Regions from separate parts of the Noviherbaspirillum saxi genome, predicted to be linked through region 3. Evidence: riboswitches for the same ligand, from Rfam matches in the RefSeq annotation. Region 3 holds a riboswitch; each other region holds the start of a gene.

Region 1 (10,357 bases), on a different contig from region 3:
GTTGCCCGGCCTTCCATCGGCGACGATGGCGATGCGGCAAAACGCTTGGCGATGCGCCCGGCGAGATAGGCTTCGCGCCCCGCTTCAACCGCCAGCTTCATCGCGCGCGCCATGCGGATCGGGTCGCGCGCACCGGCGATCGCGGTATTCATCAATACGCCGTCGCAACCGAGTTCCATCGCAATCGCCGCATCGGAAGCGGTCCCGACACCGGCATCGACCAGCACCGGCACCTTGGCCTGCTCGATGATCAGCGACAGGTTCCATGGATTGAGGATGCCCATGCCGGAACCGATCAGCGACGCCAGCGGCATCACCGCGACGCAACCGATCTGTTCGAGCATCCTTGCCTGGATAGGATCGTCGCTGCAATAGACCATCACATCGAAGCCATCCTGCACCAGGGTCTCGGCAGCCTTCAGGGTTTCCGGCATGTTGGGAAACAGGGTCTTCTCGTCCCCCAAAACTTCCAGCTTGACCAGCTTGTGGCCGTTCAACAATTCCCGCGCCAGTTGCAAGGTGTAGACCGCATCCTTGGCGTTGTAGCAGCCTGCGGTATTCGGCAGGATGGTATAGCGCGAGGGCGGCACCACATCGAGCAGATTCGGCGCGCTTGGGTCTTGCCCAATGTTGACGCGCCGGATTGCCACAGTAATGATGTCGGCGCCGCTGGCTTCGGTCGCGGCACGGGTTTCTTCCAGGTCGCGGTATTTGCCGCTGCCGACCAGCAGGCGGGAGCCGTAGGTCTTGCCGGCGATGGTGAGCCCCTGATCGCTCTGAGTGATGCTGTTTTGATTGCTCATGAAATCTCCTTAATGCACTGAGTTTTTTTGCCAACTATTCAGAGAAGAATGTGATGGGCACAGTATCCTTGCCATAGCTACGCTCTCCCTCCCCTTCAAGGGCACCCGGCATAGGGGGAGGGCTGGGGTGGGGATGGGTTCAAAACATTCCAAATCATCTGAACCACTGCATCTGTTTCGGTCAACACTTCGTTATTCCAAAATCGCAAGACAGTGAATCCAGCGATAGACAACTTCGCCGAACGAATTTCGTCGTACTGATGGTTCTCCACGTGCTGAGACCCATCGACTTCAATAACAAGCTTCCGTTCCAGACAGACAAAATCCAATACGTAGGTATCGAATGGATGTTGGCGTCGAAATTTGCAGCCCAGTTGTTCTCGACGCAAACGCTGCCACAGCTTTTGTTCGGCGTCGGTCATTGTTTTTCTCAATGACTTTACGGCGGGTCTGACAAATGTGTTTGTTTGTCCTTGCATTACTTACCCCATCCCCACCCTACCCCTCCCCTTGAAAGGGAGGGAACTTCAAGGTCTTGCCAACTTGCAGTTAAAAATCGGCCTCTGAAAGTCTCACTATTCAACCACCACCAATCGCACGCACGATATCGACCCGATCGTTCGGACAAAGCAGCCGTTCAACCCACATCTGCCTCGGCACGACTTCGCGATTGATCGCCACTGCCAGCGACTTGCCAACCAAATCCAGCGAAGCAATTAATCCCTGCACGTTTTCATTGTCGGCAACCGCATGCGGCACACCGTTCAATTCAATCTCCATGGCCCTTACTGCTTGCGATAGATTTCGGCGCCGCTCTTGACGAATTCGACCGCCTTGACTTCCATGCCTTTCTTCAGCGCCTGCTCGTCCGAAATGCCCTGGCTGGCCGCATAGTCGCGCACATCCTGGGTGATCTTCATCGAGCAAAAATGCGGACCGCACATCGAACAGAAATGCGCGACTTTCGCCGAGTCCTTGGGCAAGGTCTCGTCATGGAATTCACGCGCCTTGTCCGGATCGAGACCGATGTTGAACTGGTCTTCCCAGCGGAATTCGAAACGCGCTTTCGACAACGCGTTGTCGCGGATCTGCGCGCCCGGATGCCCCTTCGCAAGATCAGCCGCATGCGCCGCCAGCTTGTAGGTGATGATGCCTTCCTTGACATCGTCCTTGTTGGGCAAGCCCAGGTGTTCCTTCGGTGTGACGTAGCACAGCATCGCGGTACCGTACCAGCCGATCATGGCCGCGCCGATGCCGGAGGTGATGTGGTCGTAGCCCGGTGCGATGTCGGTGGTCAATGGGCCGAGCGTATAGAACGGCGCTTCATGGCACTGCTCCAGCTGCAGGTCCATGTTTTCCTTGATCAGGTGCATCGGCACATGGCCGGGCCCTTCGATCATCACTTGCACATCATGCTTCCAGGCGATCTGCGTGAGTTCGCCCAGCGTCTTCAGTTCGCCCAGCTGCGCTTCGTCGTTGGCATCGTAAATCGAGCCCGGGCGCAAGCCGTCGCCCAGCGAGAACGACACGTCATAGGCTTTCATGATGGCGCAGATATCTTCGAAATGTTCGTACAGGAAGGATTCCTTGTGATGCGCGAGACACCATTTCGCCATGATCGAGCCGCCACGCGACACGATGCCGGTCATGCGCTTGGCCGTCAGCGGCACATATTGCAGCCGCACGCCGGCATGGATCGTGAAGTAGTCGACGCCCTGTTCGGCCTGCTCGATCAGCGTGTCGCGGAAGATTTCCCAGGTCAGGTCTTCGGCCTTGCCATTGACCTTTTCCAGCGCCTGGTAAATCGGCACGGTCCCGATCGGCACCGGCGAATTGCGGATGATCCATTCGCGGGTTTCATGGATGTGCTTGCCGGTCGACAGGTCCATCACGGTATCGCCGCCCCAACGGATGGCCCAGGTCATTTTTTCGACTTCTTCGCCGATCGACGAGGTGACGGCGGAGTTGCCGATATTGGCATTGATCTTGACCAGGAAATTGCGGCCGATGATCATCGGTTCGATTTCCGGGTGATTGATGTTGGCGGGAATGATGGCGCGGCCGCAGGCGATTTCGGAGCGCACGAATTCCGGCGTGATCTCGGCAGGAATCGCCGCGCCAAAGCTGTGGCCGGGATGCTGGCGCCCCATCAGGTCGGCCAGTTTCTGTCCCATCGGACCGGAGGCTTTCAGGCCCTCCAAGTACTCCTTGCGGCGCAGGTTTTCCCGGATCGCGATGTATTCCATTTCCGGCGTGATGATGCCCTGGCGCGCATAGTGCATCTGGGTCACATTCTTGCCAGCCAGCGCGCGGCGCGGCTTGCGGTGCAAATTGAAGCGCAGCTCGGCCAACTTGGGGTCGTTCAGGCGCTCGACGCCGTAGTGCGAGGTCGGGCCGGGCAATTCTTCGGTATCGTGGCGTTCGGCGATCCAGCCGGCACGCACTGCGGCCAGCCCGGAGCGGATGTCGATCTTGACCGCCGGGTCGCTGTAGGGACCGGAGGTGTCATAGACGGTGATCGGCGGGTTCTGTTCCGCGCCGAATGACGCCGGGGTATCGGACTGGCTGATTTCGCGCATCGGCACGCGGATATCGGGGCGCGAACCTTCGACATAAATCTTGCGGGAATTGGGCAGCGGCTGGATGGCGGCTTCGTCGACCGTGGCGGTGGCGGCGAGGAATGGCGGATGGGCGTTCATGTTGCTCCTTTGCTAAAACGATAAAGCGAAGGAGCGGCGGAAGAGTGGTGCGTGTTTCCGGTTGCTTCCCTTCGCTGGCATTATCCAGATCAGGTTCAAGGGTATTTCTCACCCGGCGTGCGCTTGATTCAACAATTTCAAGCGGGCCAGGACCCCTAGCATTGGTCATGTGGCATGACTTCGGCGAATTATACGCGGATCTGCGCGGATGTCAGCCATCGCGTCCTTTATAATGGTTAGTTTCGCAGAAACATAAGTTAAATCATGGAATTAGCCAAGTCTTTCGAGCCCGCCGAGATTGAGAAACACTGGCATACGGAATGGGAAAAGCGCGGATACTACACCGCGACCACCGATGCCGGTAAACCTGCATTCAGCATCCAGCTGCCGCCACCGAATGTCACCGGCACGCTGCATATGGGACATGCGTTCAACCAGACGATCATGGATGGCCTGACCCGTTACTACCGGATGCGCGACCACAATACCGCCTGGATTCCCGGTACCGACCACGCCGGCATCGCGACGCAGATCGTCGTCGAACGCCAACTCGATGCGCAAAAGATTTCACGCCACGACCTCGGCCGCGAGAAGTTCCTGGAAAAGGTGTGGGAGTGGAAAGAGCATTCCGGTTCGACCATCACCGGCCAGATGCGCCGCATGGGCGCATCCACCGACTGGAGCCGCGAATACTTCACGATGGACGAAAAAATGTCCAAGGCCGTGACCGAAGTCTTCGTACGCCTTCACCAGCAGGGGCTGATCTATCGCGGCAAGCGCCTGGTCAACTGGGACCCGAAGCTGCTCACCGCAGTGTCCGACCTCGAAGTGGTATCGGAAGAAGAAGACGGCCACATGTGGCATATCCACTATCCGCTGGCCGATGGCAACGGCCACATCACGGTCGCGACGACTCGTCCGGAAACCATGCTGGGCGACGTCGCGGTTGCGGTGGACCCGACCGACGAACGTTACACCGCGCTGGTCGGCAAGCTGCTGAAGCTGCCGCTGACCGGACGCGAAATTCCAATCATCGCCGACGAGTACGTCGACAAGGAATTCGGCACCGGCTGCGTCAAGATCACGCCGGCGCACGACTTCAACGACTATGCGGTCGGCCAGCGCCACAATCTTGAAAAGATCAGCATCCTCACGCTCGATGCGAAGATCAATGAAAACGGCCCGGCCAAATACCATGGCATGGACCGCTACGATGCGCGCAAGCAGATCGTGACCGACCTTGAGGCCGAAGGCTTGCTCGAACTGGTCAAGCCGCACAAGCTGATGGTCCCGCGCGGCGACCGCACCGGCGTCGTGATCGAGCCGATGCTGACCGACCAGTGGTTTGTCGCGATGAGCAAGCCGGCGCCGGAAGGCACGCACTTCCCCGGCAAGTCGATCGCCGAAGTCGCCCTCGAAAAGGTGTCCGGCGGCGAGATCAAGTTCGTGCCCGAGAACTGGGCCACGACCTACAATCAATGGCTCAACAATATCCAGGACTGGTGCATCTCGCGTCAGCTGTGGTGGGGCCATCAGATCCCGGCATGGTATGACGACGAAGGTAATATCTACGTCGCGCGCAACGAAGAGGAAGCGCAGGCGCAGGCTGGCGGCAAGACGCTGAAACGCGAAAGCGATGTGCTCGACACCTGGTTCTCGTCCGCGCTGGTGCCCTTCTCTTCGCTGGGCTGGCCGGAAGAAACGCCGGATTACAAAATGTTCCTGCCGTCGTCGGTGCTGGTCACCGGCTTCGACATCATCTTCTTCTGGGTTGCGCGCATGGTGATGATGACCACGCACTTCACCGGCAAGGTGCCATTCGATACCGTATACGTGCACGGCCTGGTGCGCGATGCGAGCGGCCAGAAGATGTCCAAGTCCAAGGGCAATACGCTGGACCCGATCGACCTGATCGACGGCATCGATGTCGAAGCGCTGGTTGCCAAGCGTACCACCGGCCTGATGAATCCCAAGCAGGCGGAAAGCATCGCCAAGGCGACGCGCAAGGAATTCCCGAACGGCGTTCCGGCCTTCGGTACCGATGCGCTGCGCTTCACGATGGCAAGCTATGCTTCGCTCGGCCGCAACATCAACTTCGATCTGAATCGCTGCGAAGGCTATCGCAACTTCTGCAACAAGCTGTGGAATGCAACGCGCTTTGTGCTGATGAATACCGAAGGCAAGGATTGCGGCTTCGATGGCGCATCCTGCGGCGAAGGCGGACGCGATTTTTCACAAGCCGATCGCTGGATCGTATCGCTGCTGCAGCGTACCGAAGCCGACGTGGAAAAAGGCTTTGCCGATTACCGCTTCGACAATATCGCTTCCGCGATCTACAAGTTCATCTGGGACGAATACTGCGACTGGTATCTCGAAGTCGCGAAGGTACAAATCCAGAATGGCAATGAAGCCCAGCAGCGCGCAACGCGCCGCACCTTGCTGCGTGTGCTCGAAACCGTGCTGCGCCTGTCGCATCCGGTCATTCCATTCATCACCGAACAGCTGTGGCAAAAGATTGCGCCAATGACCGACCGCCGGCTCGATGCAGCCGGCGAATCGATCATGCTGCAAGCCTACCCGCAGCCGAACGCGGAAAAGATCGATGACAAGGCGGAAACCTGGATGACGCAGCTCAAGGCCATGACGGATGCATGCCGTAATCTGCGCGGAGAAATGCAATTGTCGCCTGCACAGCGCGTCCCGCTGGTTATCGAGGCGAGCGGTGAAGAACAGGCGCATGTGCAATCCTTCGTGCCCTACCTGCAGGCATTGGCGAAGCTGTCCGATGTGCAGGTAGTCAGCACCTTGCCGGAATCGCCGGCGCCGGTCTCGGTAGTCGGTACTGCCAAGCTGATGCTGAAAGTGGAGATCGATGTCGCGGCCGAACGCGAACGCCTGTCGAAAGAGGTCGCGCGACTCGAAGGCGAGATCACCAAGGCCAACGCCAAGCTCGGCAATGAAAGCTTCGTCGCCCGTGCCCCTGCTCAAGTCGTAGCTCAGGAGAAAGAGCGTCTCGTGACCTTTGGAGCCACGCTGGAAAAACTGCGCGAGCAGTTTGAGAAACTGCAAAAAAGCTAAGAATCCCGTACGGGACACTTGGGTCTGTCGCGCTATACCAGCAGCGGCAGCCCCAACGGTACTTCAGGAGACAGGACACTATGATCAGAATAATGATTGGCTACGGCATCGCCATCGCGGCGCTTGCCGGATCTGCCGCGTGGGCGCAGGACGCGTCGCCGGTGGGCTTATGGAAAACCATTGATGACGAGACCGGCAAGCCGAAGTCGCTGGTGCGGATCACCGACAATGGCGGCGAATTGCGCGGCAGGATCGAGAAACTTTTCCCGGAAGCCGGCGCGGAACCCAATCCTAAATGCGACAAATGCGAAGATGCACGCAAAGACCAGCCGATCGTCGGCATGACCATCATCACCGGCATGAAAAAAGACGGCAACGAATACAATGGCGGCCAGATCCTCGATCCTGGCAACGGCAAGGTTTACAAAAGCAAGATGTCGCTCAACGATGGCGGCAAGAAGCTGGATGTGCGCGGCTATATCGGTGTGCCCATGCTGGGCCGGACCCAGACCTGGGTGCGCGCGGAGTAAGCAGAACCGGCAGAAACAAAACCCAAAGGGCGCCCGCATTGCAGGCGCCCTTTGGGTTTTGAACAGTTTGCTTTACGTCGTTGAATCAAATCCCGATTCAAACAAAGGAAATCGTCAATCCCGGCAGACTGACACCCGAAAACGCGGAGGTCCAGGTTTCACCCGGCTTGATCGGGCACACATCGGTCCAGGTACCGGTGGTAATGATTTCACCCGCCTCCATCGGTGCAAATTGCGGCTGCTCGCGCAGCAATTGATGCAGATGCCATAAGGCGTGCAAGGGGCTGCCGAGCACATCGCTGCCGAAGCCGGCCGATCGCAATTCGTCGCCACAGGACAGCGACAGGCTGGCATTGGCCAGTACATCGGCCAGATTGCGCCGGCTTGCCGCCGACAGCATTCTTGGCTCTCCCACGATCAGGGATCCATGCAGACCGAATGCGGCGATCGAATCGGCCATTTCAAATTTCCAGCCAGGGAAAGGGCAAATCACGATTTCGAATGCATGCGCCATCCATTCGATGCAATCGGCAAGCTCTTCCATCGTCGCGTCGGGAGCCGGTGTGGAACCAAGCTTGAATACCAGCTCCGGACCGATGCGGGGTTGCGTCGCGCCGAGCAGGCTCTGGATGCCGCGATTGTCTTCGGTAAAACGCACGGTGGCATCGAATACCGGAGTCCAGATCGGGGTGCGGATCGGCTCGCGCTCGCCATACTTGGACCATATCTTGCGATTGGTAAAGCCGATTTTTCGCCCGATTGGAGTTTCCCCTTGTGCAATACGAATGTCCATGGTGCAGCGGACGATGTCATAGCTGTCCGCAATGGAAAGGGATGATTCCGCGGACAACGGCGGCATGAGCTGCGCCCGCGCCCGCGCATCGAGCAGTTGATGCGCATAGCGGTTGGCTTGCGTGGACATGAGCATGGTGGAAAACTCGATCGGGGGATGGGGAACGGGTTGGACACCGCATCCTGTAGCTAGCCGTACAGCCTTTACGTGGCATTGCCGCAGGCATGCGCTTTTTCAAACAAAAAAGTGCGACCGTGCTTTAACAGGCCATTATAAGGTGATCTTTGCCGATTCTTTGCGCAAGACAAAAATTACCGTATTACTACGCATGTCAAAGTAGCAACCTAAGTATTAACGAGTTGATCAGACTAGCTTTGCGGCAGAAGGTTGCAGTCGGGTCGTCAGAGCCGGTACCCGGCTTAACCGGATTGCTGTTCCCACAAGTCACCGGTCGGACCTGTACGCGGGGCCGTGACACCGAAATGGGTATAGGCAGCCGGCGTAGCAATCCGCCCGCGCGGCGTACGCTGCAAGAAACCTTGCTGGATCAGGTAGGGTTCCAACACATCTTCAATGGTGTCGCGCTCTTCGCCGATCGCCGCCGCCAGGTTGTCCAGACCGACCGGGCCGCCGTTGAACTTGAACAGCACAGCTTCCAGCAGCTTGCGGTCCATGAGGTCGAAGCCGACCGCGTCCACGTCCAGCATCTTCAGCGCAGCATCGGCCATCACGCGGGTGATTTCGCCATTGCCCTTGACTTCTGCATAGTCGCGCACGCGCCGCAGCAGGCGGTTGGCAATTCGCGGCGTGCCGCGACTGCGCTTGGCGATTTCCAGCGCGCCGTCGGGGACAATGACTGCATGCAGCAGCGACGCGCTGCGGGTAACGATTTTGGCAAGTTCTTCCGGAGTATAAAACTCCAGCCGTGCGACGATGCCGAAGCGGTCGCGCAGCGGGTTGGTCAGCATGCCGGCCCGCGTGGTCGCGCCGACCAGCGTAAACGGCTGCAGGTCAAGGCGTACGGAACGTGCCGCCGGGCCTTCGCCGATCATGATATCGATCTGATAATCTTCCAGCGCCGGATACAGGATTTCTTCAACGACCGGTGAAAGCCGGTGAATTTCATCGATGAACAGGACGTCATTCGGTTCCAGGTTGGTCAGTAACGCCGCCAAGTCGCCGGCGCGCTCAAGCACCGGGCCGGATGTCTGACGCAGGTTGACCCCCATTTCTCGGGCGATGATATGGGCAAGCGTTGTCTTGCCCAAGCCGGGCGGTCCGAACAGCAGCGTGTGGTCTAGCGCTTCGCGGCGCTGGCGCGCAGCGGTGATGAAAATATCCAGCTGGGCATGAATTTTTTCCTGTCCGACATATTCGTCAAGATGCTTCGGCCGCAATGCGCGTTCGATGGCCTCTTCGTTGGAAGAAGCCGGTGTGGCGGCAATGATTCTTTGTTCGCCAAAGTTATCGGTCTGAATGCTCATCCTGGGCCTGTCGTCGGTTAGTCTTTACGGCTTCATTACGCTTTCGACAGCGCCTTCAACGCAAGCTTGATGCCTTCGGAAACGCCGGCACCCGCTGGCACCTGCTTCAAGGCCAGCATGGCTTCCTTGTCGGAATATCCCAGCGCCACAAGTGCATTGAGAATATCGGAAGTCGCATCGCTATGCGGCGCGCCACCGACCGCGCCAAGATCGGCGCCCAACTTGCCCTTGAGTTCGAGCAGCAGACGCTCGGCAGTCTTTTTGCCTATGCCCGGTATCTTGGTCAGACGTCCAGCTTCCTGCAGCGTAATTGCCTGCGACAAATCGCCCACCGACATGCCGGACAGAATGGACAGCGCGGTGCGCGCGCCAACTCCGGAAATCTTGATCAATTGCTTAAAGACATTGCGCTCTTCAACGCTGCCAAAACCATAGAGCAAATGAGCATCTTCACGTACTGCCATATGCGTGAGCAGCACGACCTTTTCGCCCATTGCGGGCAGGTTATAGAAGGTGCTCATGGGCACATCGACTTCATAGCCGACCCCGTTGCAATCGATCAGCAACTGGGGCGGATTTTTCTCAAGCAGGGTTCCGGAAAGGCGGCCTATCATAGATAACAAGTCGAAATAAAGTCAGTTGCATGATACAGGACAATTGGTCCCCATCCCAATGACGCAAAGGCGTGCTTCTTGCGTGGCAAAGCATTCCGGACAAGGATATTTCCCGATGAAAGAAACTCCAATACAGGACATGCAAGACGTAAATATTTTTCGCTTCACGCCTGAACGCAAGTCGGGGCAGTTTAGCCTGCGGCAATTATTTAAACGGCGAATGCTCCAGTTCATCCAACGTGTCGCGCATAGCAGTGTAGTGCGCACGCCTCTAGCTTGGGCGGGCACCCTGTTCGGCATCGCATGGGCATCGCCGCTCACTGCAGCCGGCTTGCTGCTGGCTTTGCCGATTGTGG
Region 2 (10,357 bases), 480 kb from region 3:
GCCGTACACTTCTTCGCCCCGATTATTGGATGTCAGGCGCTGCACACCGTAGTAGGTCGCTACCATGCCGGCAACCTTGACCTGGCCGACACTTAGGGTACTAACTTCCGACAGATTGCATTCCAGAACAACGCCACCGCGCAGCAGATCTTCGCTTTCCAGCGAGTACAGCAAGTCATCGAGTTCATGTGCGGTACTCACAACCCATTGCCCCAGACCACCCACCCCACTCGCCTTCTTGACCCTTACCGCGCCCTGCTGCGACAGGCGGGTACCGGCATCACGTGCATCGTGCAGATTGAAAACGGAGTAACCGGGCAATACGACTTCCTGCACTTTTCTTGCCATGCTTGGCGCCCAGCCATCCGGCGCGGCCGAGTAAGGACCGGGCAGAGCATGCGTAATGGTCTTGGTGGCGACAAAGGCATGCGGGACGACACCCCCGAATAAATCTTCATCATTGCGTATGCGCAGTTCGGCTGCATAATCGAGACCGACCAGTGTGTCGCTGGGAACAAAATACAAACCATTTTCGTATTGGTAATTCGCCTCGAATTCTCCGGCGAACTCGCATCCCTTGAGAACTGCGAGCCGACGCGCAATTTCCGTGTGAGCAGCAAGTTCATGCGCGGCACATGTTCCCACAAGCTTTTCAGGAAGAATGACTACTGTCGCTGCATTGGCACAGTGTGCGTTTTCCGTATGCACCACATTCGTTCCTTCAACTGCTGCAAGCATCTTTTCCATACTGCCGCCTTTGTTCAAGGGATGATCAATAAGGAATGTGCACGAAATAATTTCCCGATTTGGTTCACGTCTGACGGGCGCGCTGCAGCGTTGCTCGGCGTCGCCATAGCTCGCTATGACTCCTTCTCGCGCCTTGCATCGCATCCCGTCGGACGCGTCCAAATCGATAACTTATTCCGTACACATTCCTAAGCGCTGCAGCCGCTTGCGATTCTGGCGATGCGGCATGCGGGCTCTGTCCAGTTTGAAGCAAGAAGCTTGCCGCCACGAAGGCCATTGCCTTTGACTTGCTAGTTCACCCTGGGCAGCGGAGATGGCGTCGTTACATGGCAGTTCCATGCAAGATACGAAGGAAATGATTCTTGTGCAATGTGACGCGAAGATGACGGCGGCGTGGTGGCGCTTACGTCGGTTTCATCCTCGGCCACCAGAATGGTCTCGACTGAGCCGAAAATCGGACCGGCTTCCGGTTTAGCGGTAAGGAAGGGCTTGAACGGACTCGAGCACACGTTGCGGCATGCCGGCGCCCGCCAACGGATCGCTTGGGTCCGAACCTCAGTTCATAGGCTTCAGGTCACCGGCCAGCGATGACAGCGCGGCCTCGACCGGCACGACCCACGCCGCTCTTCACTTCGTCGAGCACCGCCTGGATCTGTGCAAATTTGACCGGCTTGGCGAATATGCGGTCGAACCCTGCCGCGAGCGCCTGTTCATGGGTCTCGGGCGCATCGTAGCCCGTTACCGCAATCAGCCAAGTCCGGTCGAATTCCGCAAGCGACCGGATTTCTCGCGCGACGTCAAAACCGTTTTTCTCACCCGGCATGGTAAGGTCGCAAAAAATAAGATTGGGCGGATTTTCAAATGCGGCGCGCAACCCGGTATTGGCGTTCCATTCGATCTGAACGGTACAACCGAGCACTTCCAGCAGATCACCGAACAGTCTGGCAAGGTCGCAGTTATCTTCGACAATCAGGGCATGCAAGGGGGAAGTATCTGTAATAGCCATATGGATGAGCAGTATGCCGCTTGCCCGAATGAGAGTAGTGCACGTTGATCCATGTTAAATCATTCAATTGAATCGGGTTTGCTATAGATTAAGAGCGTCTATCAAAATGGGAGCAAGCCGCCCAATGCAGGACGCGGCGTTTTGATTCGATAGAGATGTTCTAGGTTTGGCCGCGCAATTGCAGGCATGGCTTGTTATTTCGGCATGCCAAATGATTCCATGCTTGATCGCTTGCGATAGTTTGGACTCCGTCCCGCATCAATGTCCGAAGGCTTTCGTTTAATATACGAAGCCCTGCGCATGGATATCCCGTCGCGCCGACATGACACCTTGCTGCTGCATTCGCCCCTATGAACGACCCGATCGTATTTTCCATTTTCTCAACCACGCCGCTTGAACTGGTGTCGTTCATGCTTGCAGTCGCGACCGTGGTGCTGGGCATTCGCCAGATTCATTGGGCCTGGCTGTTTGCCATTGCATCTTCGGCAAGCTATGCGGTCGTTTTCTTTCAAGCCCGCCTGTATGGCGACATGGGCCTGCAGTGGGTATTCATTGCCACATCGATGTGGGGTTGGTATCAGTGGCTCGGTGTTCGCGGCGCCGCCGGCGGCTTGCGCGTATCCCGCCTGTCGGCAGCAGGTCGCTACTGGGCGGCGGGCGGCTGGATTGCCGGATTTATTTTGATCGCCCTCTTCCTCAAGTCCTACACCGATACCGACGTTCCCTATATCGACGGGTTCCTGACGGCGGGCAGCCTGGTCGGACAACTGTTGCTGGCGCGGAAAAAGCTGGAAAACTGGCATGTCTGGATAGCGGTGGATGCGCTGTATGTCGGTCTGTATGTCTACAAAAACCTGATCCTGACGGCGGTGCTGTATGCCTTGTTCATCTTGCTGGCAACGATAGGCTTGCGTACCTGGAGAACGATAGTCGCAGGCAGCGGAGCCAATGCATGAATGCGATGCAAAAACCGTGGCGCATTGCCATTCTTGGTGCCGAATCCACCGGCAAGTCCACGCTGGCCGAGGCGCTGGCAACGCATTTCCGCACGCTCTGGGTACCCGAATACCTGCGCGAGTTTGTTGAGCTGCATGGGCGCACTCCATACGAAGAAGAACAACTTGTGATCGCCCGTGTGCAGACTGAGCGCGAAGACGCGGCGGCACTGTCGGCTTCGCGCTTTCTGTTTTGCGATACCACGCCTTTGATGACCAGCCTGTACAGCCGGTTTTATTGGGGCCGTGTCGAGCCGCGGCTGGAACGGATGGCAGCGGACCGGCATTATGATCTTACGTTGGTGACTGCGCCGGATGCGCCATGGGTGGCAGATGGCTTGCAACGTGAATCGGAAGCAGTGCGGCAGCAAATCCATACGCAGCTGCTCGCGAAGCTGGCTGCGCTGAATCTGCCGTACTCATTGGTGAGCGGCACTGAGCCGATGCGGCTGCAGCAAGTCGAGAGCCTGCTGCAGCGTCTGACGCCTGCTTAAAAGTCGAACTGGGCAGACAGCTTGAAGGTGCGGGGAGCGCCCGGAAACAGGTATCCACCCAGGGCTTGGGTGACATCGCGCCAGTAGAACTTGTCGGTCACGTTATCAATGCCGAAGCGCAACGTCGTCGCCGTGCCGCCCACGCGCGTCGCATAGCGCGCTCCGAGGTTGAACAAATGATAGCCGGGGACCGTCACGCTGTTATCGGGATTGAATGCCTTGCTGCCCGCGTAATGCCAGCTGCCATTGAGCATCAACCCCGGCACGGCCGCCAGTGCATAGTCCGCATACACAACCGACTTGAGATTGGGAACATTGGTGACACGCTTGCCATCGAGCGTGGCGGTGCCGGTATTTTGCTGGCGGGTATGCAAGGCGGCGATGCTGGCACCGAGCATCAGATTGCGCGTGGCCTGTCCCTGCAGCGACCACTCGATGCCCTGATGTTCTGCATTGCCGTTACGCACATAGGTAAATCCCGCATCGGTGTACTCCAGCGGTTTGCGGATACGGAACAGTGCGGCAGACATTTGCCAGCCATTGCCGAGAGAAGTCTTGGTACCGAGTTCAAGCTGATACGACTTGCTCGGATCCAGCGCCACATTGGCATTAGTCGTCAATAGTGGTGCAATGCCGCCATGTTCCAAGCCTTGCGCATACGATCCGTACATGGTCCAGCTCGCCTGCGGATTGAACACCAGTGCAAGATTGGGCAAGGTATAACCGCGCTCATGCGCACTGTTGAGGGTGCCAGTCGCATCATACTGATCGCGTTCGATACGCGTGTGACGCACGCCGGCATGCAGCTTGAACTGCGGCGAGAGCGCGATCACATCACGCACGAACAACGAATGCTCGCGCCCGCTGCGACGCAAGCGTATCGGGCCGGTGGTGATGGTCGATGCGGGCACGACGACCGGTGAAAAAATATTGCTGGTGCCATTCGCTGCGGAGCCGAGGCAGTCGAGGGTGCCGTACACGCAGTCGCCGAAGTCGTCGCGGCGACGCAGTGTCGAGACGCCTGCTGCCAGTTCGTGCTGCAGCGCGCCGGTCGCGAATCTTCCTTGCACAATGGCTTGCGACGCGAGCAAGGACTTGCGTTCGTTTTCGCTCTGGTAGTCGTACACATCATAGTCGCCATTGGCGCAGAAGCCCGGAAATAGTCCGCTCGCTGCACAGCCAAACGGGAATGCGGCAAAGTCGTCGCGCCGAAAACCGTGACGGTTGACGGCCACCACCGTGGTCCAGTCGGGCGTGATCTGGTATTCGAATCGCAGCCCGAGATTGGTGCTGTCGGTTTCAACCGGCCGGCTCCATGGCTGGTTGTTCAGCATGGTGCGCGCCGAGATTCCCGTCGGCAGGTCGGTACCATTGATCAGTTGAAAACCGGGGGCGCTTAGCTGCGACTTGTGCTGGTAATCGAAATCGAGTTGCAGCAATGCCTGCGGCGTCAGTCGCCAGTCGAATGCGCCGCTCACGAACTGACGTTCACCGTCGGCGCCGCGCACATAGGAACGCAGCTTTTCGGCGGCTGCATTGATGCGGTAGCCGAAGCGCTTGTCGTCGGAACGACCGCCCAGGTCGAGCGCGCCGTACAGCGTGCCGCGCTCGCGCGCTTCCAGCGTCACCGACCACAGCGTCTCGTTGGTGGGGCGCTTGGTGACATAGTTAAGTATGCCGCCCGGCGTCGCGATCCCGGCCTGCAAGCCGGCCAAGCCTTTCAATATTTCAATGCGCTCCTTGTTCTCGAGCGGGATGGCGGCATCGGCAGCGATTTCCAGGCTGTCTTTGCGATAGCTCGCCGCATTATCGAGAGTAAAGCCGCGGATGGAAAACTGCTCCGCATAGCCGATCGCGTTATAGGCGTCGTTGACGCTGGCATCGAACCGGGTCAGATCGGTGGTCTGGCGTATGGCCTGATCCTGCATTTGCTGGCGCGTGATCACGGTGATCGAAGCGGGCGTCTGCTGCAAGGGTATCTGGCCGAAACTGCCGAATGTCGGGGCTTCGGCGTCGTCGGCGGCAATGCGCGGCGCCGAAACGGAAACGGCAGGCAAAACGGTATCGGACTGCGCCTGTGCGGCGACGGGCAAAACCAATGCCTGTGCAGCGGAAAATGCAAGAAGAAAACGGGTTTTCGGTAGCGGCATGATGGGCTCGGTCACGTAAATGCAGTGCCAGCGACGGAGCAAACAAAGAAGTGCGGCTTTGCGCTTCCCTACGCTGGCGTTATCCAGATCAGGTACGGAGGGTGTCTCTCACCCAAAGACATCGTCTTCAGGACCCCTAGCATGGAACGAATGCTATCACGAAGCTTTCATGTTCATATGCCGCAGGCTGCGGTCAATGACGCCGGTGTGATCAGCGCAGTAGGTTCATTTCAGCCCTTGATCACGCCGAGATCGACCCGACCCTTGCTGGTATAGCGCTGGTCGGCCAGGCTTTGCTGCTCATTCTTCATGCGAATGGCGAGGTCGGTCAATTCGTGGTCGGTCGGTTTTTCCCATCCGTCTTCCCACACCGAATTGCCGAGAAACTTGAGGAAGACCGGCCGCACGATCTGGCTCGAAATCCCTTTCGACTGGAATGCCTTGCGAATCGCGCCACTCGCCGGCAGCGCCTCCTGTTCAAAGCGGGCAATCCATTCGATCTGATCGGCTTCCGGCATTTCCTGGAACATTTCATTCAACAGCGTGCGCTTCATTGCCATGAACTGTTCTATCAGTTTCAAGCGTTCGGCCTTGGTGTCGTAGACCTTGCGTGCGGGCGCTGCGACCGGCTTTTCCGTGCCGAACTGACCGGATTGCAAAATGGCGGTCAGATATTTTTCCGGCGTGCGCACCGGCTCCATGTTCGTACGACGGTGCCGTTCATTCATCACCGTGATCGCATCGTCGACCGCTTTCGCGCCATAGCGCAGCAACAGTTTTTCAGCCCTATCCTGGGGAATGCCGGCACGGATGATGTTGCCGATCGTCTTCAGGTCGACTGGTTCGATCGGCCTTTCCGTCGGTGCGAGCAGCGCTTGCTTGCGTTTGACCTTGAATTGCAAATCCTGCACCGAGCGGCCGCTCTTGTGCTCGATCAGTTCGATGTCGAGATCGGTGACTTCATTGACCTTTTTGACCGCCTTCTTGACGACATCGCGATTAAAGATCTTGTACTCCTGATAAGCGCTTGCCGGGCTGTCAGGCGCGCCGGTCAGCACCGGTCGCCACCATGCCCATGCCTGCCGTGCCGTAAGGCCGCCGGGATTGTCGGCATAACGACAACATATTTCATAGAGGACGAGCGATGCCATCGTGTTCAGCGCGGCCAGCACCTGCAAGGACATTTTTGCAAAGCGCTGGGGATCGAGCAGCTCTTGCTTGATGTTCGGGGCGTAGCTCCATTCGAGCGTCAATTCATTCCCGCGCTGAATCAGGTCCGCATGGGCAATCAGGGCCGAGATACTCCAGCGGGCGCCTTCGCCTGTGGTTGGGGATTGCCATTCGACACCGGTGGTCGCCATCTGGCGAAAATACTGTTTGATGACTTCCGTATTGTTGGAATTGAAGTCGATACCGATAGCAATCTCTGACAGGCGCGCGCGATACCGCTCTTTTTCCACCCCTTGACGCTGGGCGAATTGAAGCATCACGTTGTAGATCTTGCGCGCAGTCACGGTGATGCGTTCGGATTTGGGAACGATCGCCAATGTATTGACCGGTTTGCGCAACAAATAATCATGCTCGGTACTTTTCGTACCGGGTCGGGTTTTCTTTGGCGCTGTGGCGGGCTCCGTCATTGTGCTTCGGGTTCAATTTGTTTACCGAAGTCTATAGTGAGCCGATGTGAAAAGCAAACTCACCTTGGAAATCAACGCCTGTTTTTAAGGTGAGAATAAGTGCACGCCAGCTTAGTGTCGATCCTCCCAAAAGATCTCACCTATTGATGATGGGTTTTTTTCGCTTTGTTTGCCGACGTTTGCGCCATCGCAACCCCATATCCACTCACCACATACCCCAAAGCTTCTCACCAATATCCCCAAATTATTTCACCTTAGCTCCCAAATGTTTTCACCATAGGCCCCAAATGTTCTCACCGAAAATGATCTAAGCCATTGATATTTAAGTATATTCTTCCTCCTATAGTTCTTAAAGAGGTGTTAGGTTTTTTTATTTCTTTTAGCCAAGATTGTGCTATCCGCTTACAATTCAGGAGTTCTTGCGGAAATATTTTACGGTTTTCATGAAAAAAATAGATTTTCGAAGAATTTCTAGTTACCGAGGAATAGGTCTATATCGTAAAATAAAGTCTTATTTTCAAAACCTACGGGAAACTTATGATTGCGCCGAATGTTAACAGTGCTCAGAAAATTCATATCAGCGACATTGTCGAACAGGCGGAACGGGCGGCGCAGATGGTTAACCAGATCCGTTCGCGCATGCTGGCACCGAATGCGAACAAGAACCCGCCCGTATTTTCATTGACCCAGCTGGCGAGTTTGTGCGGAATTGACAAGGGACAAGTAGCGTATCGTATCAGCAAGGGTGATCTGCCGGCCGGCCAGCTTAACGACAAGGGATCCCGACGCGAGTTTTCCCTTCGCGAAGCAAGAATCTGGGTACAACAGTACCGGGCAACCCATTTGCGCCCCGACGGTGCTCGCGCTATTACGCTTGCAGTTGGTAATTTCAAGGGTGGTGTCAGTAAGACCACCACGGCGATGGTGATGGCGCAGGGATTGAGTCTGCGCGGTCATAAGGTTCTGGTCGTGGACGCCGATCCTCAGGGTTCTTTGACCACGTTGTTCGGCATCATGCCGGATACGGAAGTGTCCGAAGAGCAAACGATCGCTCCCTTGGTTTATGGCGACACGACCTCGATTCGTCCTTCCATTCAGTCGACCTATTGGGACGGCATCGATCTGGTCGCTGCGTCAGCCAGTTTATTTTCTGCAGAGTTTGTATTGCCGTCGCGGCAAATGAAGGATCCTGAATTCCAGTTTTGGGATGTATTGAACCTCGGTCTGGAAGACGTGCGTGACGATTATGACGTCATCATTATCGACACGCCACCATCGCTCTCCTATGTGACGATCAACGCCTTCATGGCCGCGGATGGCTTGATGGTTCCCTTGCCGCCGAACGCATTGGATTTTGCAAGTTCGGCACAATTCTGGAGTTTGTTCAGCGACCTGGCGTCGAATCTGGTCGAGAGCGCTGGCATCAGCAAAACCTTCGATTTCATCCATGTCTTGCTTGCTCGCGTGGATTCAGCCGATGTCGCCAGCGATGTCGTGCGTTCCTGGATTTCGGCAACTTACGCAGAAAAGGTTTTACCGGTGGAAATTCCTAAAACCGCGGTCACATCGTCTAGTTCTGCGGAATTCGGCACCGTGTATGACATCAGCCGTTACGACGGCAGCATGAAAACCTATAGCCGGGCACGTGACGCCTATGACAGGGTCAATGACTTGGTTGAGGTTTCAATTCGCAACTCTTGGATATCCCAGCTAGCGTAAGGAGAGTGTGATGTCGATTAAGGATAGATTAGCGAAAAAGACCGAAGGTTTGCTTGTCCCGGGCAAAGCGGATTCCGGCAGTGCGACTGCGCCGCTGCGTACCGGTCCTGGCCAGATGCTGATGGTGAATTCGTTGATGAAGGAAAGCAACGAAAAGATGGCAGTCCTTGAGGCCAGGTTGAAGGAGTTCGAAGGAATATTGCCGGTACGCCTTATCGATGCGGATAAAATTCTTCCTTCTAAATGGGCAAATCGGGATGTCCGTAGCTACGATTTGGCCGCTTTTGCGTCGCTCAAAAGCGAAATAGCCGACGCAGGAGGGAACGTCCAACCGATCAAGGTACGTCCGCTGAAGGATGGGTCGGAACGATATGAAGTCGTGTTTGGACATCGCCGCCATCGCGCCTGCGAAGAACTTGGCTTACCGGTTTTGGCATTGGTAGAGGAAATCAGCGATCAAGAGCTGTTCAAGGAGATGGATCGTGAAAACCGGACACGTGCCGATTTGTCCCCCTGGGAACAAGGTGTGATGTACCGGCGGGCATTGAACGAGCAATTGTTTTCATCGCAGGATCAGCTTGCGAAAGAGGTCGGTGTCGATCCAGGGAATTTGAGTAAGGCGCTACGCTTGGCAAACTTGCCTGAAGCGGTTGTCCAAGCCTTTCCTTCCCCGCTTGATTTGCAGTATCGCTGGGCCAAGACCTTGAATGATGCGTTGCAAAAGGATCCTGAAGGGGTGCTTGCGCGTGCGAAAGAGCTGGCAGAAAATCGCGAGATGGCGCAGACGGCAAAAGAAGTGATGGAAATCCTTAGCGCTGAATCGGCAGTGACCAATACAGATGAAATTCTTGTGAATGGAAAAGTCGTGGCAAAAGTTTCTATGCATGGCGGTCGAGTCACCGTGCAGTTTTCCAAAGGCGCGCTTAGCGCCTCTCAGGTAAAAAAAATCGATGATGTAGTTCGCGCTCTTTTTAGTGACTGAGTGTTCCTGCCATGTTTCATCAAAAGGGGTTGTACGGTACAACCCCTTTTTTTATGTTCAGAATTTGTTGCTTTCTGCCGAATGGCAAAGTGACTTGATTGAATAGTGAGTCTCGTTAACGGAGATCGATTGGTTTCGCCACCCATCTCCGCCCATAACGTGACATGTGCCTTTTGCGCTTTCCACGTGCAATCGATGTAAATAACAATGCGTCGGCTCTTCCTGCGCCTTGCCAGTCGAAAAATCCATCAATTTCTATTTGTCACGTACGGGTCGGAATGGGTATAAGCGTTCGCCTTTCAAGGCTGATAGTTTTTAGGGCGACGACCAGTTGAGGGCTCTTCGTTTGCGAGGAAGCCTTATCTTTCCTTGGCTTTAAAAAATATTCGGGCAGCGCTGAAACCATTTCTTCCTGCCTTTGGCCCGCCACGGAACATGATTCACCGGGATAAAATCGTCCATTCATCATCATAGTTGCGGACGAATAGATCTTTTGTACGGTACAAGCGAAACTATATTGCCAGCACAATTAAAAGCCGACTTGTACCGTACAAGCAAGATCAAGAACTTCCGGATTAATACTTCCCAAAACTTCTCACTTATTGATCGCCTGCGGAATAAATTCCT
Region 3 (10,357 bases):
AACGACGGCTTCGGCGGGTCCACCTTGCTGGCACACACGTTGACCAGTCTGGCGCGGGTCTTCGGCGCTTTCGCACTGGCCTGCGTCTTCGCGATACCGATTGGCATCCTGATGGGGGTGAGCCGCGTCGCACGCGGCATCTTCGATCCGCTGATCGAGTTTTACCGGCCATTGCCGCCGCTGGCTTATCTGCCGCTGGTGATCATCTGGTTTGGCATCGGCGAGTTTTCGAAGGTCTATCTGATCTTCCTCGCGATCTTTGCGCCGATGGCGATTTCCGCTCGCGCGGGTGTGCGCTCGGTATCGATAGAACAGATCCATGCCGCCTATTCGATGGGTGCCACGCGCATGCAGGTGATCCGTCATGTCATTCTTAAGGCGGCGATTCCGGAAATCTTCACCGGCATGCGTATCGGCATTGGCGTCGGCTGGACCACGCTGGTTGCCGGCGAGATGGTGGCTTCGACCCGCGGGCTGGGTTACATGGTGCTGAGCGCATCGGAATTCCTTGCCAGCGACGTCGTCATCATGGGCATCATCGTGATCGGCTTCTTTGCTTTCGTATTCGACCTGCTCATGCGTTACCTCGAGCACACCCTGGTGCCATGGAAGGGCAAGGTGTGAGGCTCGACGAGAGGCCGTTCCCGTGCCACAAGCGTCGGGGATAGCCTCTCACCTGTTATGGTTGAGGAGCAGGCTGGACGCCTGCTCCTCAACGACGCCAGAGTCATTTTGACCGGCGCTCCAAGATTCCACTTCAACGACCGCTCCATGCAAGGCGCTTGCAGCGGCACGCTTGCGCATCCATTTCATCGCCAACTTCCGGACCACCGTCATGAATACTTTGAGCATACGTTTCCGGCTGAACGTGCTGTTCGTCCTGATCGTATCCTGCCTGCTGCTGGTGTTCGGCGCCATCAACTACATCAAGATCAAGGCCGAACGCGAGGCCTCGATGCAACTGCAGACCGAAGCTGCGCTCAACCGCCTGTCGGCTGCGCTGCCGAATGCGGTATGGAATTTCGACAAGGCGCAGATCGATCAAAGCCTTGCATCGGAAATGTCGGCGCCCTTCATCGTCGGTATCCTCATTTCCAATGACAACAAACCGGTTGGCGGCGCGATACGTGGCAGCGACGGAAAAATCGTGGCTGCCTCCGCGCCGCCGGCGGCCGATGCCCGCCATCGCGCCGAACTGGTCTATGTGGATAACGGCAAATCCAACACGGTTGGCGAAGTCACGGTCTATATCTCGAATGACGAGATCGGCAATGCCTTGCGGGCCGACCTGCTTTGGAGCGTATTCCAGATCGTGATCCTGGATGTCGTCATCGTCCTGACGCTGTCCTGGATTCTCAACCGTATCGTGCTCTCGCCGCTGGGCCGTGTGCGCGATGCCTTGCACAACATCGCGCGCGGCGAGGCCGACATGACCAAGCGCCTGCCGCGCGGCAAGAGCAGCGAATTCAATGAGGTCGCCGACAATTTCAATACCTTCGTCGAGCGGCTGCAGACGATCCTGCGGCAAGTCAGCGGCAGCACCTTCGCAATTACGCTTGCCTCCCGGGAAATCGCCCAAGGCAACATGGACCTGTCCGAACGCACCGAACAGCAAGCCGGCTCGCTGGAACAAACCGCCGCATCGATGCAGCAATTGACCGGCACGGTCAAGCAGAACGCGCATCACGCCGAACAGGCCAACGACCTGGCGCTGAGCGCTTCCGCCGTGGCCGCCAAAGGCGGTTCCGTGGTGGCGCAGGTGGTCGACACCATGGGCTCGATCAATCAGTCGTCTAAGAAGATCGTCGATATCATCGGTGTCATCGATGGCATCGCTTTTCAAACCAACATACTGGCCTTGAATGCCGCGGTCGAAGCCGCGCGCGCCGGCGAACAGGGCCGCGGATTTGCTGTGGTGGCGTTGGAAGTGCGCAGCCTGGCGCAGCGATCTGCCGCGGCTGCCAAGGAAATCAAGTCCCTCATCGACAACTCCGTCGAGAAGGTGGATGCCGGCATGAAACTGGTCGATCAAGCGGGCATCACGATGGACGAAATCATGACCAGTGTCGATCGCGTGACGACCATCATGGGCGAGATCATGCGTGCCAGCCAGGAACAGACTTGCGGTATCGAGCAGGTCAAGCAGGCCGTCACGCAGATGGACGATACAACACAGCAAAATGCCGCGCTGGTGGAACAAGCGGCGGCGGCGGCGGCGGCCATGCAAAAGCAGAGCAATGCGCTTGCCGAGGTGGTCGGTGTTTTCAAACTACACAACAACGATACGCCGCCATAAGGCAGGCGATGCTTCATGTTTTATGAAAAGGGGAAAGCAAATGAAAAAAACGCTCTTGTGCTGCATCATTGCAAGCACGTTCACCACGCTGGTCCATGGCGCGGAAAAAGTGATCATCTATGGCGACGACGACTATGCGCCTTACTCCTATGTCGAGAATGGCCAGTTCAAGGGCATCTATGTTGACGTGCTCAAAAATGCGATCCAGAAGCTGCCTGCGGGCTATCAGGTGGAACTGCGTCCGATTCCCTGGAAGCGAGGCCTCGATCTGCTTGAAAGCGGCGCCGGCTTTGCGCTGTTCCCGCCCTATATGAAGAAGGAGCGCACTTACATACAGTCCTATTCGGTGCCGCTGCTGCGCGAGGAAGTGGCGCTCTTCTGCCACGAAGATGCCATGAAGTCCGTGCGCAAGAAGTTTCCGGAAGACTTTTCCGGTATCACCATCGGCATCAATGCAGGGTTTGCCTTGACCGATACGCTGGGCGCCGCCGCAAAGAGTGGCAAGGTCAATCTCAGCGAGGCCAAGGGCAATGAAAGCAATCTCAAGAAACTGGCCAGCAAGCGTGTCGATTGCTATGCCAATGACAAGGGTTCCATCCTTTATAGCGCAAAGAAGCTGCGCGCCGATCCGCAGTTCGGCAACTTCAAGCTGATCGAGGCGGCGATGCTTTCCGGCGAGTCCGCCCACATCGGTTACAGCGTCAACTTCAAAGCCGCCTACAAGACCGATTTCATTGAAAAGATGAATGCGGCCTTGAATGAAGTGAAGAAGGGCGATGCTATCAACACGGCGGTCGAGGCGTATATCAAGTGATGGATGGACGGTTCCCGCGATGGCGGCATGTACCGGTTTGAATCGGAGAAATACATGTTCTAAATTTTTTGAAAATGTATTGACGCTACCCGTTCGGTGGCGTAGATTGAGGCAATGTCTCTATTTTTGGAACTTTATGTATCAAATATAGAGAAATAGAAAATGAATGACTGGCGTATCGGCAACGTATCGACACGCGTCGCAATGATCGATATGCCATCGCAGTACAGGAGACAGCACAGCATGATTACCGAGAAAGATCAATCCGGCGGCTTGCAGCACGGCCTCAAGCAACGCCATATGACAATGATTGCGATAGGAGGCGTCATCGGCGCCGGCCTGTTCGTCGGCAGCGGCGTGGTTGCCAAGGCGGCGGGACCCGCGGTCATCTTGTCCTTTTTGCTGACGGGCGGCCTGGTGGTGCTGATCATGCGCATGCTGGGCGAGCTGGCGTCCTCGATGCCGGTCATCGGCTCGTTTTATGAATACGCCAGAGTGGCATTTGAAGACCGGCCCAAGGTATCGCAATTCCTCGGCTTCATGAGCGGCTGGATGTACTGGTACTTCTGGGTGGTGGTGGTCGCCCTGGAAGCCATTGCCGGCGCAAAGCTGATCAATTTCTGGCTGCCTGACCTGGCGCCCTGGACCATCAGCCTCGGCCTGTTGGTGATGATGACCTTCCTCAACATGTTTTCGGTGAAGTCGTTCGGTGAATTCGAATTCTGGTTCGCATCGATCAAGGTCGTGGCCATCATCGTTTTCCTCGGGCTGGCTGCGTTATTCCTGACCGGCATGCTGCCCAACAGCGTACCGGGCCTGGGCCATTTCCTCACCGCCGGCGGCTTCCTGCCCAATGGCTGGGCGCCTGTACTCAGCGGCGCGGTTGCCGCGACGGCCTTCTATTCCGGTGCGGAAATCGTCACCATTGCCGCCGCCGAAACCGCCGATCCGGCAAAGGCGGTTGCACGGGCAACCAATTCGGTAATCTACCGCGTGCTGTTTTTCTATGTGGCGTCGCTGTTCGTCATCGTCTGCATCGTGCCCTGGAATTCCGACGCGATCACCACGCCCTTTGTCAGTGCGCTGGAGACAATGAACATCCCGTATGCGTCGCACATCATGAATGCGATCATCCTGACGGCGGTATTGTCGGCACTCAACTCCAGCCTGTACGCTTCGTCGCGCATGATCTTTGCGCTGACACGCCGCGGCGACGCACCGACCAGCCTCGTCAAGCTCAGCAGAAATGGCGTGCCGGTACGCGCGATCCTGTTCAGCACCTTGTTTGCGTATGCCGCGATCGGCGTCTCCTATGTGTCGGCCGACGTCGTGTTCCCGTTCATCGTCAATTCCTACGGCACGCTGATCCTGTTCGTCTACCTGTTGATCGCCGTTTCGCAATTGCGCATTCGTGCCCGCCTAGAAAGAGAAAGCCCGGAGCGCATCAAGGTCCGCATGTGGCTGTACCCATATCTCACTTACTTCGCCATCGCCGCGATGTTGCTCATCCTCGGCGCGATGAGTGTGTCGCCCGATGCCGAACAACGCCTGTCGTTCTGGTTCGGCTTGGGCAGCGTCGGTGTATTGATGGCGCTCTATGCACTGACGCAAAAGATGCGCAAGATCGATCCCAAGGCCTTTGTCGCCTGTCCGGCTGCGGTCGATCAATCGCAGCTCGGAATCTGAGGCTCCGATAGGCTGCATAAAAAACGGATGGGGTTGGGGCGCGATGCTTGCGCTTCCAACCCCATCCGTTTTTGCCGTGGCAGCATGATCGCTGTGCTTATTCGTAGCCGATACTTTCCGTTGACGCCGCAGTATCGAACAGCGCGACAAAGTCGCGTGCGGCGGCAAGCGGATTCTTGGCCAGATAAATGCTGCTGATGGCCGCGACCATATCCGCACCGGCCACAAGCAGCGGTTGTGCATTTCCCGTCGTCATGCCGCCAATGACCACAAGCGGAAGCCCGATCTGCGCCTTCGCCCGGCTGACGATGCCGGGAGAAGTGGTGCTGGGATATTTCTTCACAAGCGAGGGATAAAAGCCGCCAAACGCCACATAGCTCGCGCCCGCTTGCCGGGCTCGGCAAGCGATGTCAAGGTCGCCATAGCAGGTCGCACCGACGATCTTGTCACTGCCGATGGCCGAGCGGATGGCGGCAATCGGCGTATCGTTGGCGCCGACATGTATGCCATCGGTATCGAGTTCAATGCAGAGTTTGACGAAGTCGTTGACGATGAATGGTCGTGCATAACGGCGGCAAAGCGCTTGCAACTGCGAGGCCTGTTCGTAGCGCAGTGCCGTGTCGGCCGTCTTGTTGCGGTATTGCACGAGAGAGGCGCCGCCGGCCAGCGCCTGTTCGGTGATGTCGAGCAGCTTCGCCGTATCGTGCCAGTCCGGCGTCACAAGATACAAGCCTCTCATGTCGTGCGTCCTTCCATCGGTGATGATGGCGATGCCGCAAAGCGCTTGGGAATGCGTCCGGCCAGATAGGCATCGCGCCCGGCTTCGACAGCGAGCTTCATAGCACGCGCCATGCGGATCGGATCCTTCGCGCCGGCAATTGCGGTGTTCATCAATACGGCGTCGCAACCCAGCTCCATCGCAATGGTTGCATCCGATGCGGTGCCGATGCCTGCGTCGACCAATACGGGGATCTTCGACTGTTCGATGATCAGCGACAGGTTCCACGGATTGAGGATGCCCATGCCGGAGCCGATCAGCGAGGCCAGCGGCATCACCGCGACGCAGCCCAGGCTTTCGAGGAGCCTGGCCTGGATCGGATCGTCGCTGCAATAAGCCATTACATCGAAACCATCCTTGACGAGAATTTCCGCTGCCTTCAGCGTTTCCGGCATGTTCGGGAACAGCGTCTTTTCGTCGCCCAGCACTTCGAGCTTGACGAGCTTGTGGCCGCCCAATAGCTCGCGCGCGAGTTGCAAGGTGTAGACCGCGTCTTTGGCGTTGTAGCAGCCTCCGGTATTGGGAAGGATCGTGTAGCGCGACGGCGGTACGTAATCCAGCAGGTTGGGTTCATCGGCCGCCTGGCCGATGTTGACACGCCGGATCGTGACCGTGACGATCTCGGTGCCGCTCGCTTCGATGGCGGTTCGCGTTTCTTCCAGGTCGCGATACCTGCCGGTGCCAACCAGCAGGCGGGAGCGGTAGGTCTTGCCGGCGATGGTTAGTCCATCGTGGGCCGGGCGGCCTGGAATGTCTTGATCAGGTGTCATGCGTGTCTCCGTTTGAGATAGGATGGTTTTCGGTGCATATCGTTATGTGCGACGCCCTAACCGCCACCGATGGCGTGCACAATCTCGACGCGGTCGCGCGGCTGCAGCAGGTGCTGTTGCCACTGGTAGCGCGGAACGATATGGCGATTGATGGCGACGGCAAGTCCTTTTCCCTGCAAGCCGATAGAGGTGACCAGGTCCTGCACGCTGCACGGAGCCGTGACCGGATGCGCTTTTCCATTCAAGTTGATTTCCATGTCGTGGCCTTTCCGTTTACTGCTTGCGATAGAGTTCGGCGCCGCTCTTGACGAATTCGACCGCCTTGACTTCCATGCCTTTCTTCAGCGCCTGCTCATCCGAAATGCCCTGGCTGGCCGCATAGTCGCGCACATCCTGGGTGATCTTCATCGAGCAGAAATGCGGGCCGCACATCGAACAGAAGTGCGCGACTTTCGCCGAATCCTTGGGCAAGGTCTCGTCATGGAATTCGCGCGCCTTGTCCGGATCGAGACCGATGTTGAACTGGTCTTCCCAGCGGAATTCGAAACGCGCTTTCGACAACGCGTTGTCGCGGATCTGCGCGCCCGGATGCCCCTTCGCAAGATCAGCCGCATGCGCCGCCAGCTTGTAGGTGATGATGCCTTCCTTGACATCGTCCTTGTTGGGCAAGCCCAGGTGTTCCTTCGGTGTGACGTAGCACAGCATCGCGGTACCGTACCAGCCGATCATGGCCGCACCGATGCCGGAGGTGATGTGGTCGTAGCCCGGTGCGATGTCGGTGGTCAGCGGCCCGAGCGTATAGAACGGCGCTTCATGGCACTGCTCCAGCTGCAAGTCCATGTTTTCCTTGATCAGGTGCATCGGCACATGGCCGGGCCCTTCGATCATCACTTGCACATCATGCTTCCAGGCGATCTGCGTGAGTTCGCCCAGCGTCTTCAGTTCGCCCAGCTGCGCTTCGTCGTTGGCATCGTAAATCGAGCCCGGGCGCAAGCCGTCGCCCAGCGAGAACGACACGTCATAGGCTTTCATGATGGCGCAGATATCTTCGAAATGTTCGTACAGGAAGGATTCCTTGTGATGCGCGAGACACCATTTCGCCATGATCGAGCCGCCGCGCGACACGATACCGGTCATGCGCTTGGCCGTCAGCGGCACATATTGCAGCCGCACGCCGGCATGGATCGTGAAGTAGTCGACGCCTTGCTCGGCCTGCTCGATCAGCGTGTCGCGGAAGATTTCCCAGGTCAGGTCTTCGGCCTTGCCATTGACCTTTTCCAGCGCCTGGTAAATCGGCACGGTCCCGATCGGCACCGGTGCATTGCGGATGATCCATTCGCGCGTTTCGTGGATGTGCTTGCCGGTCGACAGGTCCATCACGGTATCGCCGCCCCAGCGGATGGCCCAGGTCATTTTTTCGACTTCTTCGCCGATCGACGAGGTGACGGCGGAGTTGCCGATATTGGCATTGATCTTGACCAGGAAATTGCGGCCGATGATCATCGGTTCGATTTCCGGGTGATTGATGTTGGCGGGAATGATGGCGCGGCCGCAGGCGATTTCGGAGCGCACGAATTCCGGCGTGATCTCGGCAGGAATCGCCGCGCCGAAGCTGTGGCCGGGATGCTGGCGCCCCATCAGGTCGGCCAGTTTTTGTCCCATCGGACCGGAGGCCTTGAGGCCGTCCAGATACTCGCGCCGGCGCAGGTTTTCGCGGATCGCGATGTATTCCATTTCCGGCGTGATGATGCCCTGGCGCGCATAGTGCATCTGGGTCACATTCTTGCCGGCCAGCGCGCGGCGCGGCTTGCGGTGCAAATTGAAGCGCAGCTCGGCCAACTTGGGGTCGTTCAGGCGCTCGACGCCGTAGTGCGAGGTCGGGCCGGGCAATTCTTCGGTATCGTGGCGTTCGGCGATCCAGCCGGCACGCACTGCGGCCAGCCCGGAGCGGATGTCGATCTTGACCGCCGGGTCGCTGTAGGGACCGGAGGTGTCATAGACGGTGATCGGCGGGTTCTTTTCCGCGCCGAACGATGCCGGCGTATCGGCCTGGCTGATTTCGCGCATGGGCACGCGAATATCGGGGCGCGAGCCCTGGACATAAATCTTGCGGGAATTGGGCAGCGGCTGGATGGCGGCTTCGTCGACCGTGGCGGTCGCGGCGAGGAATGGCGGATGGGCGTTCATGTTGCTCCTTTGCTAAAACGATAAAGCGAAGGAGCGGCGGAAGAGTGGGGCGTATTTCCGGTTGCTTCCCTTCGCTGGCATTATCCAGATCAGGTTCAAGGGTATTTCTCACCCGGCGGTAGCCTGTTTCCAGACTTGCCAGGACCCCTAGCTTTGCCGGCATGAGCCGGCGGGTGTTGCTACAACTAAGCAGGTCCGCAGAAATTTTTTGACACGTCGTGTTCAGTACTCCCTTCTCCCGCAAGCGGGAGAAGGAGCGAAATACAAATGCAGCGGGTTTTGTCAAAAAATTTCTGCGAACTTGCTTAACTGGTTCGAGCCATGCTCGTTTGTATCCGCCGTGCGGGCGATACGCGCGGCATGCCCGTAAAAACAAAATCGACTTCGGGCCGACGACCGCTGACGATGTCCGCAATCGCACGCCCCGAGCCGCAGCCCATGGTCCACCCCAGCGTGCCGTGTCCGGTATTGAGGAAGAGGTTTCCGAACTTCGTCTTGCCGATATACGGCACATTCGATGGCGTCAGCGGGCGCAGACCGGACCAGTACACCGGGTTGTCGTAATCGCAGGCATCTGGAAAGAGTTCGCGTACGCGCCGCGTGATCGCGTCGCATCGGGTGTCGTTCAGTTCCCGGGTGTAGCCATTGAGCTCGCAGGTGCCGGCCACGCGAAGCCTGTTCCCGAGCCGCGAAAATACCAGCTTGCATCCATCGTCGGTCAACGACACGGTCGGCGCGGCATTTCCATCGACAATCCGGTAGGTCGCCGAATAGCCCTTGCCGGGATAGATGGGCAAGGCGATACCGAGCGGCTTGAGCAAGGGCGCGGAAAAGCTGCCGGCTGCGACCACATAAGCGTCCGCGCAAAGCAGTTCATGCCGCCCTTGCGCGTCAATGATTTCCACGCCCTTGATCCTTGCACACGTGCCGCCGCCCTCGGCCAGCAGGCGGGTCACCGTCGTGTTGAACCGAAAATCCACGCCGGCCGCCGCCGCCCTGGCTGCCAGCGCCGTGCTGAATTGATGGACATCGCCCGATTCGTCTGTCGCAGTGAAGTCGCCGCCGACGATCTTGTGGCGCAGATGCCTTAGGGCCGGTTCTACGCTCACCACGCCGTCGGCGTCCAGCGAGTTGCGCGGACAACCCAGCTCGCGCATCAGTGCGGCGGCGTGCAGCGACTTGCGGAACTCCCGTTCATCCGTATAGAAATGCAGGATCCCGCGCTGAAGTGCGTCATAGCTTATCCCGGTCTCGGCACGTACCGCGTGCAGCGTCTGGCGGCTGTACTCGGCAATCGCCACGATCTGTCGAATATTGTCGGCCACGCGCCCAGCTGTGCATTCCCGCAGAAAGCGCAGGCACCAGGCCCATTGCTGTCGGTCCCAGCGCAAGCGCAGCAAGAGCGGGGCATCTTCCCGTCCCAGCCATTTGACGATCTTGAGCAATGTTCCCGGATTGGCCCAGGGCTCTGCATGCGACACTGAAATCTGGCCGCCGTTTGCAAAGCTGGTTTCCATCGCGGCACCCGGCTGGCGTTCCAGTACCGTCACCTGGTGCCCGGCCTTGCGCAAGAACCACGCTGACGCCGTACCGACGATGCCGGAACCGAGAACGATGACTTTCATGGAATTCTCCCTGCGCAGTGAATGGCAATCATCGGCCCAGCAGCAGGGCGCCTGCCACCAGTAGTGCGATCCAGACCGTTTCCATCATCAGCATAAACACGGGACGCCAGCCGAGCGACGCGAGCGACTGGAAAGAGGTCTTCACGCCGAGGGCGGCAATTGCCGTGACCAGGCAGGCGCGGGAGGCATCGTTGATCCAGC

What was found. A riboswitch is a leader RNA that binds a small molecule or an ion and turns the genes downstream of it on or off. The one in region 3 is predicted to bind thiamine pyrophosphate.
Region 1: another riboswitch for thiamine pyrophosphate. It lies ahead of thiC (phosphomethylpyrimidine synthase ThiC); the one in region 3 lies ahead of thiC (phosphomethylpyrimidine synthase ThiC).
Region 2: another riboswitch for thiamine pyrophosphate. It lies ahead of D3871_RS17850 (TonB-dependent siderophore receptor); the one in region 3 lies ahead of thiC (phosphomethylpyrimidine synthase ThiC).

The regions. Positions count from the first base shown of each region.
Region 1 covers NZ_QYUO01000001.1:3,045,268-3,055,624, forward strand. Annotated here, with positions in the region: gene D3871_RS14365 (thiazole synthase) at 1-803, opposite strand, end outside; gene D3871_RS14370 (endonuclease domain-containing protein) at 899-1,282, opposite strand; gene thiS (sulfur carrier protein ThiS) at 1,383-1,583, opposite strand; gene thiC (phosphomethylpyrimidine synthase ThiC) at 1,589-3,502, opposite strand; TPP riboswitch at 3,552-3,669, opposite strand; gene D3871_RS14385 (valine--tRNA ligase) at 3,767-6,580, shown strand; gene D3871_RS14390 (DUF2147 domain-containing protein) at 6,661-7,110, shown strand; gene D3871_RS14395 (2-keto-4-pentenoate hydratase) at 7,208-8,038, opposite strand; gene ruvB (Holliday junction branch migration DNA helicase RuvB) at 8,323-9,387, opposite strand; gene ruvA (Holliday junction branch migration protein RuvA) at 9,423-10,001, opposite strand; gene D3871_RS14410 (hypothetical protein) at 10,117-10,357, shown strand, end outside.
Region 2 covers NZ_QYUO01000002.1:424,471-434,827, reverse strand. Annotated here, with positions in the region: gene D3871_RS17870 (DUF3182 family protein) at 1-747, opposite strand, end outside; gene D3871_RS17865 (response regulator) at 1,322-1,753, opposite strand; gene pnuC (nicotinamide riboside transporter PnuC) at 2,104-2,709, shown strand; gene D3871_RS17855 (AAA family ATPase) at 2,706-3,242, shown strand; gene D3871_RS17850 (TonB-dependent siderophore receptor) at 3,239-5,392, opposite strand; TPP riboswitch at 5,441-5,540, opposite strand; gene D3871_RS17845 (replication initiation protein) at 5,623-7,029, opposite strand; gene D3871_RS17840 (AAA family ATPase) at 7,567-8,748, shown strand; gene D3871_RS17835 (ParB/RepB/Spo0J family partition protein) at 8,759-9,730, shown strand.
Region 3 covers NZ_QYUO01000002.1:906,833-917,189, forward strand. Annotated here, with positions in the region: gene D3871_RS19935 (ABC transporter permease subunit) at 1-624, shown strand, start outside; gene D3871_RS29970 (hypothetical protein) at 673-852, opposite strand; gene D3871_RS31405 (methyl-accepting chemotaxis protein) at 1,061-2,296, shown strand; gene D3871_RS19945 (substrate-binding periplasmic protein) at 2,337-3,110, shown strand; gene D3871_RS19950 (amino acid permease) at 3,354-4,796, shown strand; gene thiE (thiamine phosphate synthase) at 4,894-5,535, opposite strand; gene D3871_RS19960 (thiazole synthase) at 5,532-6,344, opposite strand; gene thiS (sulfur carrier protein ThiS) at 6,401-6,601, opposite strand; gene thiC (phosphomethylpyrimidine synthase ThiC) at 6,618-8,531, opposite strand; TPP riboswitch at 8,581-8,690, opposite strand; gene D3871_RS19975 (D-amino acid dehydrogenase) at 8,837-10,156, opposite strand; gene D3871_RS19980 (YeiH family protein) at 10,185-10,357, opposite strand, start outside.